4 regions of the Streptomyces sp. NPDC007872 genome follow, and region 4 is predicted to be linked to each of the others. Evidence: riboswitches for the same ligand, from Rfam matches in the RefSeq annotation. Region 4 holds a riboswitch; each other region holds the start of a gene.

Region 1 (3,644 bases), on a different contig from region 4:
CGCACACGGCGACCCGCAGCACGTCCGCGCCGACCGGCGGCGCCACGACCGACTCCCGGACCGTGCCCCGCAGGGACACCCGCAGGCCGTCCTCCTCGTCGATGCCGAGCCCGTGCGCGTACGGCAGGACGCCGAAGGTCCGGCGCCCGGTCAGGCCGTACAGCATGTCGAGCCCGGGTTCGAGGAGGCTCACGTCGCCCCGGAACTTGTTCACGAGGTATCCGGCGACGAGCGACTGGTCCTCGGGGGACAGCAGCGCCGTCGTGCCGAAGAACTGGGCGAAGACCCCGCCCCGGTCGATGTCCCCGACCACCACCACGGGCAGTCGCGCGGCCCGCGCCACGCCCATGTTCACGATGTCGGTGCGCCGCAGGTTGATCTCGGCCGGGCTGCCGGCGCCCTCGCAGATCACCGCGTCGTACGTGCTCCGCAGCTCCTCCAGGCACGCCATGACCGGCTCGAACAGCTCCTTCTGCCTACCTCCGTGGTAGCCACGGGCACTCAGCTCACCGACCGGCCTGCCCATCAGGACGACCTGGCTGGAGCGGTCGCCGCCCGGCTTGAGCAGCACCGGGTTCATCAGCGCGGTCGGCTCGACCCGGGCGGCCTGCGCCTGCATGGCCTGGGCCCGGCCTATCTCGGCGCCCTCGCGCGTGACGAAGGAGTTGAGGGACATGTTCTGCCCCTTGAACGGCGCCACCTTCAGGCCCTTGCGGACCAGCCAGCGGCAGATCCCGGCCGTCACGACGCTCTTGCCCGCGTCGGACGTGGTCCCGGCGACCAGCAGCCCCCCGCCCCTCATGCGTTCCCCCGCTTTCCGTGCTTCCCGTGCCTCACGGCGTCGGCGATCAGACGGCCGCCCACACAGGCGGCCAGGGTCAGCGCGGTCACCCGGCGCGAGAGCGCCACCGCCCGTTCGACGTCCGCCACCTCGACGTCCCGCCCCTCCCCGTTCAGGACCGGCCGGTGCTCGACGCGCCCGCCGTACGAGAGGGTGCCCCCGAGCCGTACGCCCAACGCGCCCGCGAAGGAGGCCTCGACCGGGCCCGCGTTGGGGCTCGGGTGCTTCGACGCGTCCGCCCGCCAGGCCCGGACGGCCCCGCGCGGGTTCCCGCCGGCGACGGTCGCGAGCGCGGCCGTCAGGCGCGCGCCCGGCCAGCCGGCCAGGTCGTCGAGGCGGGCCGAGGCCCAGCCGAAGCGGCGGTGGCGGGGCGACTTGTGGCCGACCATCGCGTCCAGGGTGTTGACGGCCCGGAAGCCGACGAGCCCCGGCACGCCCGCGACCGCGCCCCAGAACAGGGCGCCGACCACGGCGTCCGAGGTGTTCTCGGCGACCGACTCGACGACCGCGCGGGCCATCGCGGGACCGTCCAGTGACTGCGGGTCGCGCCCGCACAGGTGGGGGAGCCGCTCCCGGGCCACCTCCAGGTCCCCGGCGGCCAGCGCCCCGCCGATCGCGCGGGCCTCCCGGCCCAGGGTCGTCCCGCCGACGACGGCCCACACGGAGGCGGCGGTCAGCGCGACGGCGGCGGCCGGACGGTTCCGCACGGCCCGGGCGGCGAGGGCGCCGAGGGCGACGGTGGAGCCGGCGCAGACGGCGGTGTGCAGGGCGCCCCAGCCGCGGTGGTCGTGGTGGAGGCGCTCCTCGACGGCGGCGGCGGTCCGGCCGAACGCGGCGACGGGATGGCCCCGGCGGGGATCGCCGAGGAGCAGGTCGACGGCGAGGCCCGCGGCCGCGCCGTACGCGAAGACACCGGTGGCTCTGGGGCGGCCGGGCATGGTGCTGTGTCCTCACTCAGGGTCCGCGCCCTGGATCGACGTGACCGGCGGCGAGAGTTCCTGACTCCCGGACCCTCGGATCCGGTCACAGTGGCGGGACCGCGCCGGATTCGCACCGGACTTCCTCTGCTGCCGCCGTAATGGCCTCGGCAGTCCACCACGCCCCGAGAACGGGCGTCAACCCAGCCTTGACCTGCGGCGGCGCACTGTGCGGAGCACCACAGGAAAGCGGCCGGGGGGGGGCGCCCCCCCCCGGGGGGGGGCCCCCCCCCGGGGGGGGGGGGGCGCCCCCCGCCCCCCCCCCCGGGGGGCGGGCCCCCCCCCCCCCCCCCCCCCCCCCCCCCCGGCCGGTGGAGCGGGAACCGTCAGGCGACGATCAGGTAGATGCCGTACGCCACGGCCGCGAGGCACAGGCCGAAGCAGGCGTAGGCGCCGGTGCGGGCCAGGGCGGCGGAGCCGCCGCGCGCGGTGGCCTCCTCCTGCTTGGTGAGGCCGCCGATGCCGAGGGAGAAGAGGCCCACCAGGGCGACGGTCGCCACGAGGCTGACTCCGAAGACGGAGCCGAGGGCTGCCCAGTCGATCTTCATGCGGTGCTTTCCTTAGACCTTCGCGGCCGGGGCCGGGGGAGCGGTCGGGTCGGTGGGGGCCGGGGCGGGGATGGTCGCCTTGAGGTCCTCGTCGGTGACGGCGGCGACGGAGCCGGCCGGCGGCGGGGTGACGGCCGCGATGGCGGTGGTCACCACGCCCGCGGGCTCCTCGGCCTCCACGTCGTCGGCCGTGACGTTGTGGTGGTCGACCGGCTTGCGGCGGGAGAGCGACCAGATGACGGCCGAACCGGCCACGAGCAGGACCGCGACGGCGGCGATGCCCCAGGCGCCCTGCTTGGTGAGGAACTCGGCGCCGGCGCCGACCAGGCCCGCGGCGGGCAGGGTCAGGCCCCAGGCGACGAACATCCGGGTCGCGGTCGACCAGCGGACGACACCGCCCTTGCGGCCGAGGCCGGCGCCCATCACGGCACCCGAGCAGGACTGGGTGGTGGAGAGGGAGAAGCCGAGGTGCGAGGAGGCCAGGATGACCGTCGCGGCGCTGGTCTGGGCGGCGAAGCCCTGCTGCGGCTGGAGGTCGGTGAGGCCCTTGCCCATGGTGCGGATGATGCGCCAGCCGCCGAGGTAGGTGCCGAGCGCGATGGCGACGCCGGCGGAGACGACGACCCACAGGGGCGGGTTCGAGCCGGGGGCGACGACGCCCTGGGTGACCAGGGCCAGGGTGATGATGCCCATCGTCTTCTGGGCGTCGTTGGTGCCGTGGGCGAGGGAGACGAGACCGGCGGAGGCGATCTGGCCGGCCCGGTAGCCCTTGGCCGTGGCCTTCGCCTCGGGGTTCGCCTTGATCTTGTACGTCAGCCTGGTGGCGGCCGTCGCGGCGAGGCCGGCGACGATCGGCGCGGCGACGGCCGGGATGAGGACCTTGGTGACGATCGTGGAGCCGTTCACCGCCGACCAGCCGGCCGACATGACCGCGGCGCCGATGAGGCCGCCGAAGAGCGCGTGGGAAGAGCTGGACGGAAGTCCGAGCAGCCAGGTCAGCAGGTTCCACAGGATGGCGCCGACCAGCGCGGCGAAGATCACCTCTGTGCGGATGCCCTCTTCGTTGATGATCCCGCCGGAGATCGTCTTGGCGACCTCCACGGACAGGAACGCGCCGACGAGGTTGAGCACGGCGGACATGGCCACCGCCGTCTTGGGCTTGAGCGCACCGGTCGAGATGGTCGTGGCCATCGCGTTCGCGGTGTCGTGGAAACCGTTCGTGAAATCGAACACGAGAGCTGTCACGACCACAATGGCGAGCAGCAGCGTGATGTGTTC
Region 2 (3,644 bases), on a different contig from region 4:
CTCCAGGGAGTCGTCGGCCACCTCGTAGGCCGCGGTCAGCTCGGCTCCGGGCCAGTCGGGCAGCGCGTCCGGCAGCAGGTGCCGCTGGAGCTGCTCGGTGTTGCGGCGGCGCTGTTCGTAGGCGGTGGTGGTGTCGATGGCCAGTGCCGCCCGGCCGGCCAGGTCGTCCAGCACCCGCAGGTCGACGATCTCGCGCTCGGGGCGGTGGTAGACGAACGTCAGCGTGCCCAGCAGCTTCCCCCGGGCCCGCAGCGGGCTGATGCTCACGGCCCGCACGTTCCGGCCCGGTCCTTCGCCGTGCGGCCCGAACGGGGACGCCTTCAGGGACTCGCCCGCGATCAGGGTGCCGTGCGGCCGGTCCGCCGCGGCTCGCAGGGCCTCGTCCAGCCACGGGTCGTCCGCGGCCACGCCGCGCAGCCAGGGCTGCACGGCCGCCGCCACGTGCACGGTGGCGACCGGCGACAGCCCGCCGTCCGGCCGGCGCAGGTGCACCACGCAGGCCTCCGCGACCGCCGGTACGGCGAGCCGGGCGATGCGCTCCAGCGTCTCCGGCGCGTCGAGGGTGGCGTCCATCTGGAGGGACGCCTCGGCCAAGAACGCCTCTTCGACCCGACGGCGTTCCGCGGCCCTGTGCTCCAGCACCCTCCGGTTGCCGGCCACCAGGACCTCGCTCACCTGGAGCAGCCGCGTCGGCAGGGAGGGACCGGCATCCTGTCGGCGGCTCAGCCCCAGCGAGAAGGACGCCCAGTCGCCGCCCCCGAGCGAGAAGCGGGCCTCCAGGGCCCACCGCGCCCCCGCCTCGGCCAGCAGCGCCGCCTCGGGAGCGAACTCCTCGTCGGCCGCGGTGAGGTCGTGCTCGTACAGCCGCACCGGCGCGCGGCCCCCGGCGCCCTCTCCGTCCTCGGCGGGCGGCCGGGAGGACACGGTCCGCACACTGCCGGGGCGAGGGGTCGTGGTGGCCGCCGTCGCGGCGCCGTCGGCCGTCAGCCGCCGGACGTACCGCAGGTCGCGGCCGTCCCACCTGCTTCCTGCGACGGCGACCACGGCCCGCTCCGCCAGCATCAGGGCGTAGATGTGCCGGGCCATGTCCGTGATGTCCTCGGCGTCCTGCGCGGCTTGCCACATGCGGTGCAGACCGGCGGACCAGCTCTCGGGGTCCACGCCGGTCGCACCCTCGACTCGCCCCACGGTCTCCTCGTTCGCGTTCGCCGTACTGGTCGGGGCTCACGCCCGCCGTCCGGGACCGGATCTCGGGGACTCCGGACGGGCGGCACGTCCCAGCGTACGTCGTCGCCGCGCCCCGGGCGGAAGCCGGGCGGCCGCGCGACTCCGCGGTGGTCCCGGCGCCGCCGCCCGGCCGGGGGAGGGCCGGTTCCGCCCGTCCCGTCAGGACGGGCCGGGCAGCGGTGCGTCCAGGGCGGGCACCGGACGCGGGGTGCCGTCGGCGTCCACGGCGACGAAGGTCAGGAAGGCGGTGGCGACCTCGGTGGCGGGGCCGGTGCTGTTCCAGCGCTCGGAGGTCACGCGGACTCCGACCGTCATCGACGTCCGCCCGGCGCGCTCGAGCCCCGCCTCGACGCTGAGCAGGTCCCCGGCCCGTACGGGGGCGAGGAAGGTCATCCGGTCGACGGAGACGGTGACGGCCGGGCCGTCGGCGTGCCGCCCGGCGGCCGCCGCCGCGGCGTCGTCGATGAGCTTCATCATCACGCCGCCGTGGATGGTGCCGTAGAGGTTGGTGTCGTGCTCGCTCATGATGTGGGCGAGAACCACCCGGGAGTCGTCCGGCGTCTTGGCGGGACGGGGGGCGGGGGCAGGGCTGATGACGGTGGGATCGGCCACGTCAACTCTCCTTCGCGAGTCGCGGCAGGGCTGTTCCGCGCGCACGGGGTGGGGCGCGCGGGCAGCGGGCAGGTCTTCGGACTCGCGGGCACGTCGCGCTGTACGCGACTCCTACTGGCCGTCGCTTCCCAGACCCTTCCCGGGCCCAGTGCGTATGACGGCGGTCGTTCCCACTCACCGCTGCGGGGCAGTCCCGGATTCCCACCGGGTTCCCTCTTACGACGCGTCCCGCCTGGCGGACGGGGCGAACCAGCTACGCGACCAGCCTACGCGGCACTCCACGGAGCGCGGACACTCGTGTGCGAGAGGCCGCCTCCGGAGCATCCCGGCCTTCCGCCGCGGGCCTCGTCCGCCGCCGGGAGGCACGCGCCGTGGGGAGCGGGGCCGGGGCCGTCACCCGGGCGGTGTGTGCTCAGCCGTTGAACCGGTCGGGGTCCGGGCCGGTGCGCTCGTCGCGGTTCAGCGCGGAGATCTCGCCCATGTCGCCCTCCGTGAGCTCGAAGTCGAAGAGGTCGAAGTTCTCCGCCATGCGCTCCGGGGACGACGACTTGGGGAAGACGACGTCCCCGCGCTGCAGGTGCCAGCGCAGGGTCACCTGTGCCGTCGACTTGCCGAGCCGGTCCGCGATGCCCTGGATCACCGGGTCGCCGAGCACCTTGCCCTGGGCGATCGGCGACCACGCCTCCGTGGCGATCCCGTGCTCGGAGCCGAAGGCCCGTACGACGTCCTGGGTGAGGTACGGGTGCGCTTCGACCTGGTTGACGGCCGGCACCACCACGCTGTCCTCGAGGAGCCGGCGCAGGTGCGACGGCTGGAAGTTCGACACCCCGATCGCCCTGGCCCGCCCGGAGCGGTAGATCTCCTCCATCGCCTTCCAGGTCTCCACGAAGTCGCCCCGGCCGGGCAGGGGCCAGTGGACGAGGAAGAGGTCCAGACGGTCCAGGCCCAGCTCCTCCATCGTTCCGTCGAAGGCCTTGAGCGCGTCGTCGTACGCGTGGGCGTCGTTGTTCAGCTTGCTGGTCACGAAGACGTCGCCGCGGTCGAGGCCCGAGTCCCGGACCGCCTGGCCGACCTGCTTCTCGTTGCCGTACATCTGCGCCGTGTCGATGTGGCGGTACCCGGCCTCCAGGGCCGCCAGGGTCTTCTCGCGCGTCTCCTCCGGCGGGATCTGGAAGGTGCCGAAGCCCAACTGGGGGATCCGTACGCCGTTGTTGAGGGTGAGCTCCGGTACTGCGGACACCGTGTGTCTCCTTGTTCGTCGGGGTTCGTAGGGGGTTCGTCGGGGTTCGTCGGGGTTCGTCGGGCGTTCGTCGAGTGCTCTTCGGTGTGCGACGAGGGGCGCCGTACGGCACCGGCCGGTCTTCCTCCGGCATCGGTGCCGACTCGGTTCAGCCGGCGATGCCGCCCAGCTCCGCGTCGGGGGGCAGGACGCGCACCAGCTTGCGGTTGACGAACTCCCGCATGCCGAGTGCGGAGAGCTCGCGTCCGTAACCGGAACGCTTGATGCCGCCGAAGGGCAGGTCGGGCCGCGTGGAGGTCGGGTGGTTGACCCAGACCATGCCGGTCTCCACCCGCTCGGCGACCCGGCGGCCGCGTTCCACGTCCGCGCAGAAGACGGAACCGCCCAGACCGTACTGGCTGTCGTTGGCGAGGGCGACCGCCTCGTCCTCGTCGGCCACCCGGTGGATCACGGCGGCGGGACCGAAGAGCTCCTCCGCGTAGGCGCGCATCCCGGGCTTGACGCCGGTGAGGATCGTCGGTTCGACGAAGGCGCCCGGACGGTCGATCCGGCGGCCGCCGGTGAC
Region 3 (3,644 bases), on a different contig from region 4:
GGCCGTGCGGTACAGCTCGCGCACCTCGGCCGGCACCCAGGTGAAGCCCTGCACCGAGCCGTTGGCGTCGCGCAGCGCCTCACGGGTCTGCGCGTCCCACACGCCGAGCTTCTTCAGCTCGTCGACGAGGTACGAGTTGACCTGGAGGAACTCGCCCGACAGCGTCTCGCGCTTGAACAGGTTGGAGACCTGCGGCTCGATGCACTCGTACACGCCGGCGATCGAGGCGATCGTCGCGGTCGGCGCGATGGCGAGGAGGAGGCTGTTGCGCATGCCGACGGCGGCGATCCGCTCGCGCAGGGCCGTCCAGCGCTCCGGCCAGTTCAGTTCGACGTCGTAGTGGTCGGGGTGCAGCACGCCGCGGGCGGCGCGGGTCTTCTCCCAGGCCGGGAGCGGGCCGTTGCGCTCGGCGAGGTCGGCGGAGGCCTCGTACGCGGCCAGCATGATCCGCTCGGCGATGCGGGTGGAGAGCGCCCGCGCCTCGGGGGAGTCGAAGGGCAGCTTGAGCTGGAAGAAGACGTCCTGGAGGCCCATGGCGCCCAGGCCGACCGGACGCCAGCGGGAGTTGGAGCGGCCCGCCTGCTCGGTCGGGTAGAAGTTGATGTCGACGACCCGGTCGAGGAAGGTGACGGCCGTGCGGACGGTCTCGTCCAGGCGCTCCCAGTCGATGTCCGAACCGACCACGAACGCGCCGAGGTTGACCGAGCCCAGGTTGCAGACCGCGGTCTCGCCGTCGTCGGTGACCTCCAGGATCTCCGTGCAGAGGTTGGAGGAGTGGACGGTGTGGCCGGGCTCGGCGGTCTGGTTGGCCGTCCGGTTCGAGGCGTCCTTGAAGGTCATCCAGCCGTTGCCGGTCTGGGCCAGGGTCCGCATCATCCGGCCGTACAGGTCGCGGGCCGGCATCGTCTTGCGGGCCAGGCCGGCCGCCTCGGCCCTGCGGTAGGCGGCGTCGAACTCCTCGCCCCACAGGTCGACCAGCTCGGGCACGTCCGAGGGGGAGAACAGCGACCACTCGGCGTCGGCGTTCACGCGGCGCATGAACTCGTCCGGGATCCAGTGCGCCAGGTTCAGGTTGTGCGTGCGGCGCTGGTCCTCGCCGGTGTTGTCGCGGAGCTCCAGGAACTCCTCGATGTCCGCGTGCCAGGTCTCCAGGTAGACGGCGGCGGCGCCCTTGCGGCGGCCGCCCTGGTTCACGGCGGCGACGGAGGCGTCGAGGGTCTTCAGGAACGGCACGATGCCGTTGGAGTGCCCGTTGGTGCCGCGGATCAGCGAACCGCGGGCGCGGATGCGGGAGTACGAGAGGCCGATGCCGCCCGCGTGCTTGGAGAGGCGCGCGACCTGGTGGTAGCGGTCGTAGATGGAGTCCAGCTCGTCCTGGGGGGAGTCCAGGAGGTAGCAGGAGGACATCTGCGGGTGGCGGGTGCCGGAGTTGAAGAGCGTGGGGGAGGACGGCAGGTAGTCCAGGCGGCTCATCAGGCCGTACAGCGCGGCCACCTCGTCGAGCGCGCGGACGCTGTCGTCCTCGGCCAGGCCGCAGGCGACGCGGAGCATGAAGTGCTGCGGGGTCTCGATCACCTTGCGGGTGATCGGGTGGCGCAGCAGGTAGCGCGAGTAGAGGGTGCGCAGGCCGAAGTAGCCGAAGCGGTCGTCGCCGGCGCGGTCGATCGTGGTGTCGAGGCGGTCGGCGTGGAGCGCGACGAACTCGGCGGTGCGGTCGGCGATCAGGCCCTCGCGGTGGCCGACGGCCACCGAGGAGGAGAAGTTCACCGAGCCCTGGGAGGCGGCCTCGTCCGCGATGGTGATGGTGAGGAGCCGGGCGGCGAGCCGGGAGTACGCCGGGTCCTCGGCGATCAGACCGGCGGCCGCCTCGGTGGCCAGCTCGCGCAGCTCCGCCTCGTCCGCGGCGGCGCTGCGGCCGCGGAGCGCGGCGGCGGCGACCCTGCCGGGGTCGGTGTCGGGGAGATCGGCGGTGAGGTCGGTCAGGGTCCGCAGCAGTACGGTCCCGGGGCCGTCGCTCTCGACCGCGGAAGCCTCGGCCGAAGCCGGATCGGCGGGCGCGATGGTCACGTGGGGGCTCTCCCTCGCTCGGCTCGGGGCCTCGGCGGGGGAGGGCGGACGGGCGGGCGTCCAGGCATGACGCGCCGCGTCCACCGGCCCACTCCGCGAGGCCCGGACGTCTGTGGCACCCGGAACGGAAGGACCGGGCGCGCTGTCGGCAGGTGTTCGGACTCACCCCGGACGAAACCGCACGAAGTACACCGTTGCGGGACAGTTCCGGATTCGCGCCGGATTCCCCTGCGTCGACAGCGAGGACGAGCATACATGTGGGGGGCGCCACTCGTGGCACCCCCCACATGTTGTGTCGCCCCCTGGACGGGACTTGGGCTCAGAAGTCCAGGGAGTAGGTGCGCAGAGAGTGATCGGGGATGGGCTCCCAGTCCCGGTGCGGAGTGCGGACGAAGCCCATCCGCTCGTAGATCCGGTGCGCCGCGGCCATCTCGGCGCCCGTCGAGAGCACGATCCGGGCGCACCCCGGCAGGGCCCGCGCCCGGTCGACACAGGTCCGTACGAGCGCCTCCCCGATGCCCCGGCCGCGGGCCTCCCGCGCGACCGCGAGCATCCGGAACTCGGCCTCGCCGGGCACGGCGATGTCGGCCCACGGGGTGCCGCCCCGGGCGAAGGTCACGCCGCCGACGATCCGGCCCGCCGCGTCCCGGGTGTCCTCCGCGACGAGGACCTCGCTCTCGCGGGCCCGGCGCGCCGTGTCCCGCAGCAGCTCCAGATAGGAGTCCTCCGCCCCGTGCGCCAGCAGTCCGTCGTCCAGGTAGGTGCGTCCGGTCAGCTCGCCGAGCACCTCGTACTCCTCGGGCCGTACGGCCCTGATCGTGAAGTCCATGGGGGAAGTGTGCCTGCCGGTGACGCGACGGGGCCCGGGGCCTCCTGGTGGAGGTCCCGGGCCCTTTCCTGCGGGTGGCGTCAGTGCGTCGGCGCGGTGACCTTCTCCATCTCGACCTGCACGCCGGGGTCGCCGGCGTCGGCCGTGTAGTCCGACGGGGAGGTCTCGTCGACGCCCTCGGGGGCCTTGAGGGCCTTGAGGACGAAGGTGAGGACCACGGTGACCAGGACGTTGAGGACGAAGGCGGTGAGGCCGATGTAGCCGATCTCGCCGATGCCGGGGATCTCGGCGGAGGAGCCGCCGAAGTGCTTCTGGGTCGGGCTGGCGACGCCGTAGGCGGCGACCGTGCCGTAGACCATGCCGACGGCCCAGCCCGCGAGCAGCGCCCAGCGGTGGAACCAGCGGGTGAACAGGCCGCCGACCAGGGCCGGGAAGGTCTGGAGGATCCAGATGCCGCCGAGGAGCTGGAAGTTGATCGCGACCGTCTTGTCCATGGTGAGGACGAAGGCGAGCGCGCCGACCTTGACCAGGAGCGAGACGATCTTGGAGACCTTGGTCTCCTGCGCCGGGGTGGCGTCCTTCTTGATGAAGTCCTTGTAGATGTTCCTCGTGAAGAGGTTGGCCGCGGCGATGGACATGATCGCGGCCGGGACGAGCGCGCCGATGCCGATCGCGGCGAACGCGACGCCCGCGAACCAGTCGGGGAACATGGTCTCGAAGAGCTGCGGGATGGCGAGCTGGCCGTTCT
Region 4 (3,644 bases):
GCGTGGCCGACGCAGATCACCAGGGCCGCCGCGAGGACCCCCAGGCACACCCACACGTCGGTCCAGCCGGCCCCGGCGAGCGAGCCGAGCAGCCAGAAGAGGACGCCCCGGGTGGTCTCCGCGTCGGCGGCCGTCATCACGACGAAGGAGGTGAGGGCGGAGAAGAGCTGCATGGCGGCGACCCCGGAGAGGACCACGCGGTCCGTCGAGCCGCCGAGGGTGTGGCTGAGCAGCAGCACGAGCGCGAAGGAGCAGACCGCCCCGAGGAAGGCGCCGCCGGTGACGGAGAGGGCTCCCCCGCCGATCCCGAGGACGACGACCGCGACCGCGCCGGTCGAGGCACCGGAGGAGACCCCGAGGACGAAGGGGTCGGCCAGCGGGTTGCGCAGCAGCGACTGCATCACCGCGCCGCACAGGGCGAGGCCGGCGCCGCAGACGGCGGCGAGGAGCGTGCGGGGAAGCCGCAGGTCCCACACGATCCCGTCCCGGATCGGGGAGAGCGCCGGGGCACCCCCGCCGAGGTGGGCGGCGACCGTCGACCACACGTCGGCCACGCCGATGCGGGCCGGGCCGATGGTGATGGCCGCGGCCACCGAGGCGGCCAGGAGCGCGAGCCCGGCCGCCGTCCCCAGCAGGGCCGTCGCTCCCTTCCGTACCGGGGCGGTCGCCGGAGGGACGGGGGTCACTTGGCGAGACCGTGGGAGCGGAGGGCGGCCGCCACCTTCTCGACGGCCTCGACCGTGCGGATCGTGGGGTTGAGCGCCTGGCCGCTGAGGAGGACGTACCGCTTGTTCTTCACGGCCGTCATGCTGCGGGTGACGGGGTCGGACTCCAGGAACTCGATCTTCTTGGCGGCGCTCTCGGCCGACTGCGAGCGGCGGGTGAGGTCGCCGATGACGAGGACGTCGGGGTCGCGGTCGGCGACGGTCTCCCAGTTGATCTGGGGCCACTCCTCCTTGGTGTCGTCGAAGACGTTCTTCGCGCCCAGTTCGCGGGAGACGATGCCGGGGGCGCCGCAGCAGCCCGCCATGTAGGGCGCCTCGGAGTTGGCGAACCAGTAGAGGACCGTGGCGTTCTCGAAGCCGCCGCCCGAAGTCGCCTTCGCCACGCGGCCCTTGAGCTCCCCGACGAGCTTCTCGCCGCGCTCCCGGACCCCGAAGATCCGGGCCAGGTCGCGGATCTCGCCGTAGACCGTCTCCATGGTGAGCGGCCGGACGCGGACGCCGTCGCCGTCGCCGCTGTTGTCCTTGCCGACGCAGTCGGTGGGCGAGAGGTAGGTGGGGACGCCGAGCTGCTCGAACCGTTCGCGGGGCGCCACCCCGCCCTTGCCTAGGGTGTACGTGAAGGAGGCGGCGGCGAAGTCGGGTTCGGTGTCGAGGACCTTCTCGAAGGAGGGGTAGCGGTCGGCGAGGCGCGGGACCCCGGCGTTCTCCTCCTCCAGGCCCTTGAGCACGGGGTCCGTCCAGGTGCCGGTGCCCACCATGCGGTCGGCGAGGCCGAGGGAGAGCATGATCTCCGCCGCGCCCTGGTCGAGGGCGACGGCCCGCTCCGGCGCGCGCTCGACGCGGACGGGCCGTCCGCAGTTGTCGTCGAGGGTGACGGGGTATCCGGTCTTCGCCTCCCCGGCGCCGTCCGCGGGCCGGCCGGGGGCGGGGGTCGTGCCCGTGCCGCAGCCGGTCGCGGTCAGGAGCAGGGCGCCGGTGAGGAACAGCACGGCGGAGCGGACGGGGTGTGCGAGCGGCACGGGACTTCCTTCTGCGGCCACGGCTCATACGCGGAGCCTGTCGTACGGTGCTCCCCGGGCGGGCGTGCCGCCGGGGCCGCCAGCAGGTCTTCGGACTCGGGGTCAGCCGGACGGGGCGCCTTCCCGGGCCGTCGTCGCCGCCCAGTGGCCGATGCTCCGCCCGTCGCCCTCACCGCTGCGCGTCAGTTCCGGTCTCGCACCGGATTCCCTGACCCGTGCACGCACCCGTTCGGGTGCGTACAAAGGTGCGACTGGCCCCGGCACAGTACCACCGGCCCGGGGGCGTGCCCCGGGGCGCGGGGGGCGTCAGACGCGCAGCTCCTTGGCCTCGAAGCGGCCGTCCCCGAGGACCAGGACGAAGGAGACCTGCTGCCCCTCCGAGACGGTCCGGCTCTCGTCCTCGATGTCCTCCGCGCTGAACCAGACCTGGTCCTCGGAGCCGACGGGGACGACGAACCCGTATCCCCCGAGACGGTTGAAGGACTGCACGAAACCCTTGCTCCTGCTTTCCACGGCGGCCTCCTCCTCGGCGTCGGCGACGCGGGCGGGAGTCGTCCCGGCCGGGTGCGGCCGGGTCCGCGTCTCAGGGGAGGTGTACCCCGTCCGCCCGCCCTTCGCCCGTCGGCCGGCGGCCGTGCGCGAGCACCCCGGAGGATCTCGTAGAATCTTCAACAGAGGTCCGGTGCCGAAGATCCCCCGTGTTCGGCACCGGGCCTCGTCGCACGTCCGGGCCGGGACGGGGTACGGCGTCCGATCCGGAACGGGGTACGGCCTCCGGGCCCGGGCGGGGTGCGCCTCAGGCGCCGCCCGGGTACGCGATCCTCGCCGTGATCCTGGCGATGCGCGTCGCCGTCTCCGCCGGGGAGGCCACCGGCTGGACGATGTGGCTGACGGTGAGCCGCACGACCGTCTCGACGGCGAGGCCGCGCGACTCCTCGTCCACGTCGGGCCAGGCCTCGACCGCGTACGCGTGGAGCATCGCCATCGCCGTGCCGAAGACCGGCTCCGTGCGGGTGGTGAGGTAGGCGAGGAGGTCGTCCTCGCCGCCCCGGGCCGCGACCAGGACGCTCTTGATGAGGGGGTTGTCCACGGTCTGCTGGAGCGTGTAGCCGACGCCGGCCGTCGCGGCCTCCTCCAACGCGCCCCGGTGGGCGTCGAGTTCGCGCTCGATGCCGATCAGGAAGCCCTCCAGCTCGCGCTGGACCAGGGCGTTGCCGATGGCCTCCTTCGAGCCGAACTCGTTGTAGAGGGTCTGGCGGCTGATGCCCGCGGCCCGCGCGACGGAGGTCATGCGCAGCCCGCTCCAGCCCTCGGCGGCGACGAGGCGGTAGGCGGCGTCGAGCACCTGCTCGCGCAGCAGGGAGCGGACGCTCTCGCGGAAACGTGTCATCGTGGCCCACCTTATCCACCGGGAACCGCCCGGAGGAGGGGCGTGCGAGGGGGTCTCGGGCGCGGACGGCTTCTGTTCGGGAGGGACGGGAGGTTCCGTTCAGGAGGGGCCGAGGAAGCTCCGGTACCACTCCGCGTGACGGGCGAACCCCTCGGTGAAGGCCGGACCCGGGTCGCGGCCAAGGTCCCGCCAGGTGCGGTCGTCGGCGAACCAGTGGTCGGTGGCGAGCATGTCGAGGTGGTGGAGGGCGAAGGGGTGGGCCGCGAGGAGGGCGCGCGCCTCGGCGATGTCCACCGCCGGGCCCCGGCGCGGTCCGGCCCGGTGGGCGAGCAGCTCCTCGCCCGCCGCGAGGAGGTCCGCGACCGGCACCGGTTCGGGGTGGTCGACGTGGTACGGGCCGGCCTGGGTCCGGGGCGAGAGCGCCGCGCCGAGCAGGACGCCCGCCAGGCTGTCCGCGTCGATCAGGGAGTGGCGCGAGGCCCCGCCGTCGAGCGGACCGGGCAGGGCGCC

The links. Region 4 has a riboswitch for cobalamin ahead of ACFYNX_RS25950 (ABC transporter substrate-binding protein). Riboswitches for the same ligand answer to the same signal wherever they lie in the genome.
Region 1: another riboswitch for cobalamin. It lies ahead of ACFYNX_RS10240 (cobalamin biosynthesis protein); the one in region 4 lies ahead of ACFYNX_RS25950 (ABC transporter substrate-binding protein).
Region 2: another riboswitch for cobalamin. It lies ahead of ACFYNX_RS14250 (acyl-CoA thioesterase); the one in region 4 lies ahead of ACFYNX_RS25950 (ABC transporter substrate-binding protein).
Region 3: another riboswitch for cobalamin. It lies ahead of ACFYNX_RS03035 (ribonucleoside-diphosphate reductase subunit alpha); the one in region 4 lies ahead of ACFYNX_RS25950 (ABC transporter substrate-binding protein).

What each region holds. Positions count from the first base shown of each region.
Region 1 covers NZ_JBIAEA010000002.1:1,140,671-1,144,314, forward strand. Annotated here, with positions in the region: gene ACFYNX_RS10235 (cobyric acid synthase) at 1-802, opposite strand, end outside; gene ACFYNX_RS10240 (cobalamin biosynthesis protein) at 799-1,779, opposite strand; cobalamin riboswitch at 1,814-1,945, opposite strand; gene ACFYNX_RS10245 (hypothetical protein) at 2,145-2,366, opposite strand; gene ACFYNX_RS10250 (inorganic phosphate transporter) at 2,379-3,644, opposite strand, start outside.
Region 2 covers NZ_JBIAEA010000003.1:835,390-839,033, reverse strand. Annotated here, with positions in the region: gene ACFYNX_RS14255 (PP2C family protein-serine/threonine phosphatase) at 1-1,188, opposite strand, end outside; gene ACFYNX_RS14250 (acyl-CoA thioesterase) at 1,387-1,839, opposite strand; cobalamin riboswitch at 1,889-2,108, opposite strand; gene ACFYNX_RS14245 (aldo/keto reductase) at 2,252-3,079, opposite strand; gene ACFYNX_RS14240 (NAD-dependent succinate-semialdehyde dehydrogenase) at 3,228-3,644, opposite strand, start outside.
Region 3 covers NZ_JBIAEA010000001.1:755,453-759,096, forward strand. Annotated here, with positions in the region: gene ACFYNX_RS03035 (ribonucleoside-diphosphate reductase subunit alpha) at 1-2,067, opposite strand, end outside; cobalamin riboswitch at 2,197-2,337, opposite strand; gene ACFYNX_RS03040 (GNAT family N-acetyltransferase) at 2,387-2,896, opposite strand; gene mctP (monocarboxylate uptake permease MctP) at 2,977-3,644, opposite strand, start outside.
Region 4 covers NZ_JBIAEA010000007.1:442,408-446,051, forward strand. Annotated here, with positions in the region: gene ACFYNX_RS25945 (FecCD family ABC transporter permease) at 1-686, opposite strand, end outside; gene ACFYNX_RS25950 (ABC transporter substrate-binding protein) at 683-1,744, opposite strand; cobalamin riboswitch at 1,829-1,954, opposite strand; gene ACFYNX_RS25955 (cold shock domain-containing protein) at 2,051-2,257, opposite strand; gene ACFYNX_RS25960 (TetR family transcriptional regulator) at 2,541-3,134, opposite strand; gene ACFYNX_RS25965 (NAD-dependent epimerase/dehydratase family protein) at 3,234-3,644, opposite strand, start outside.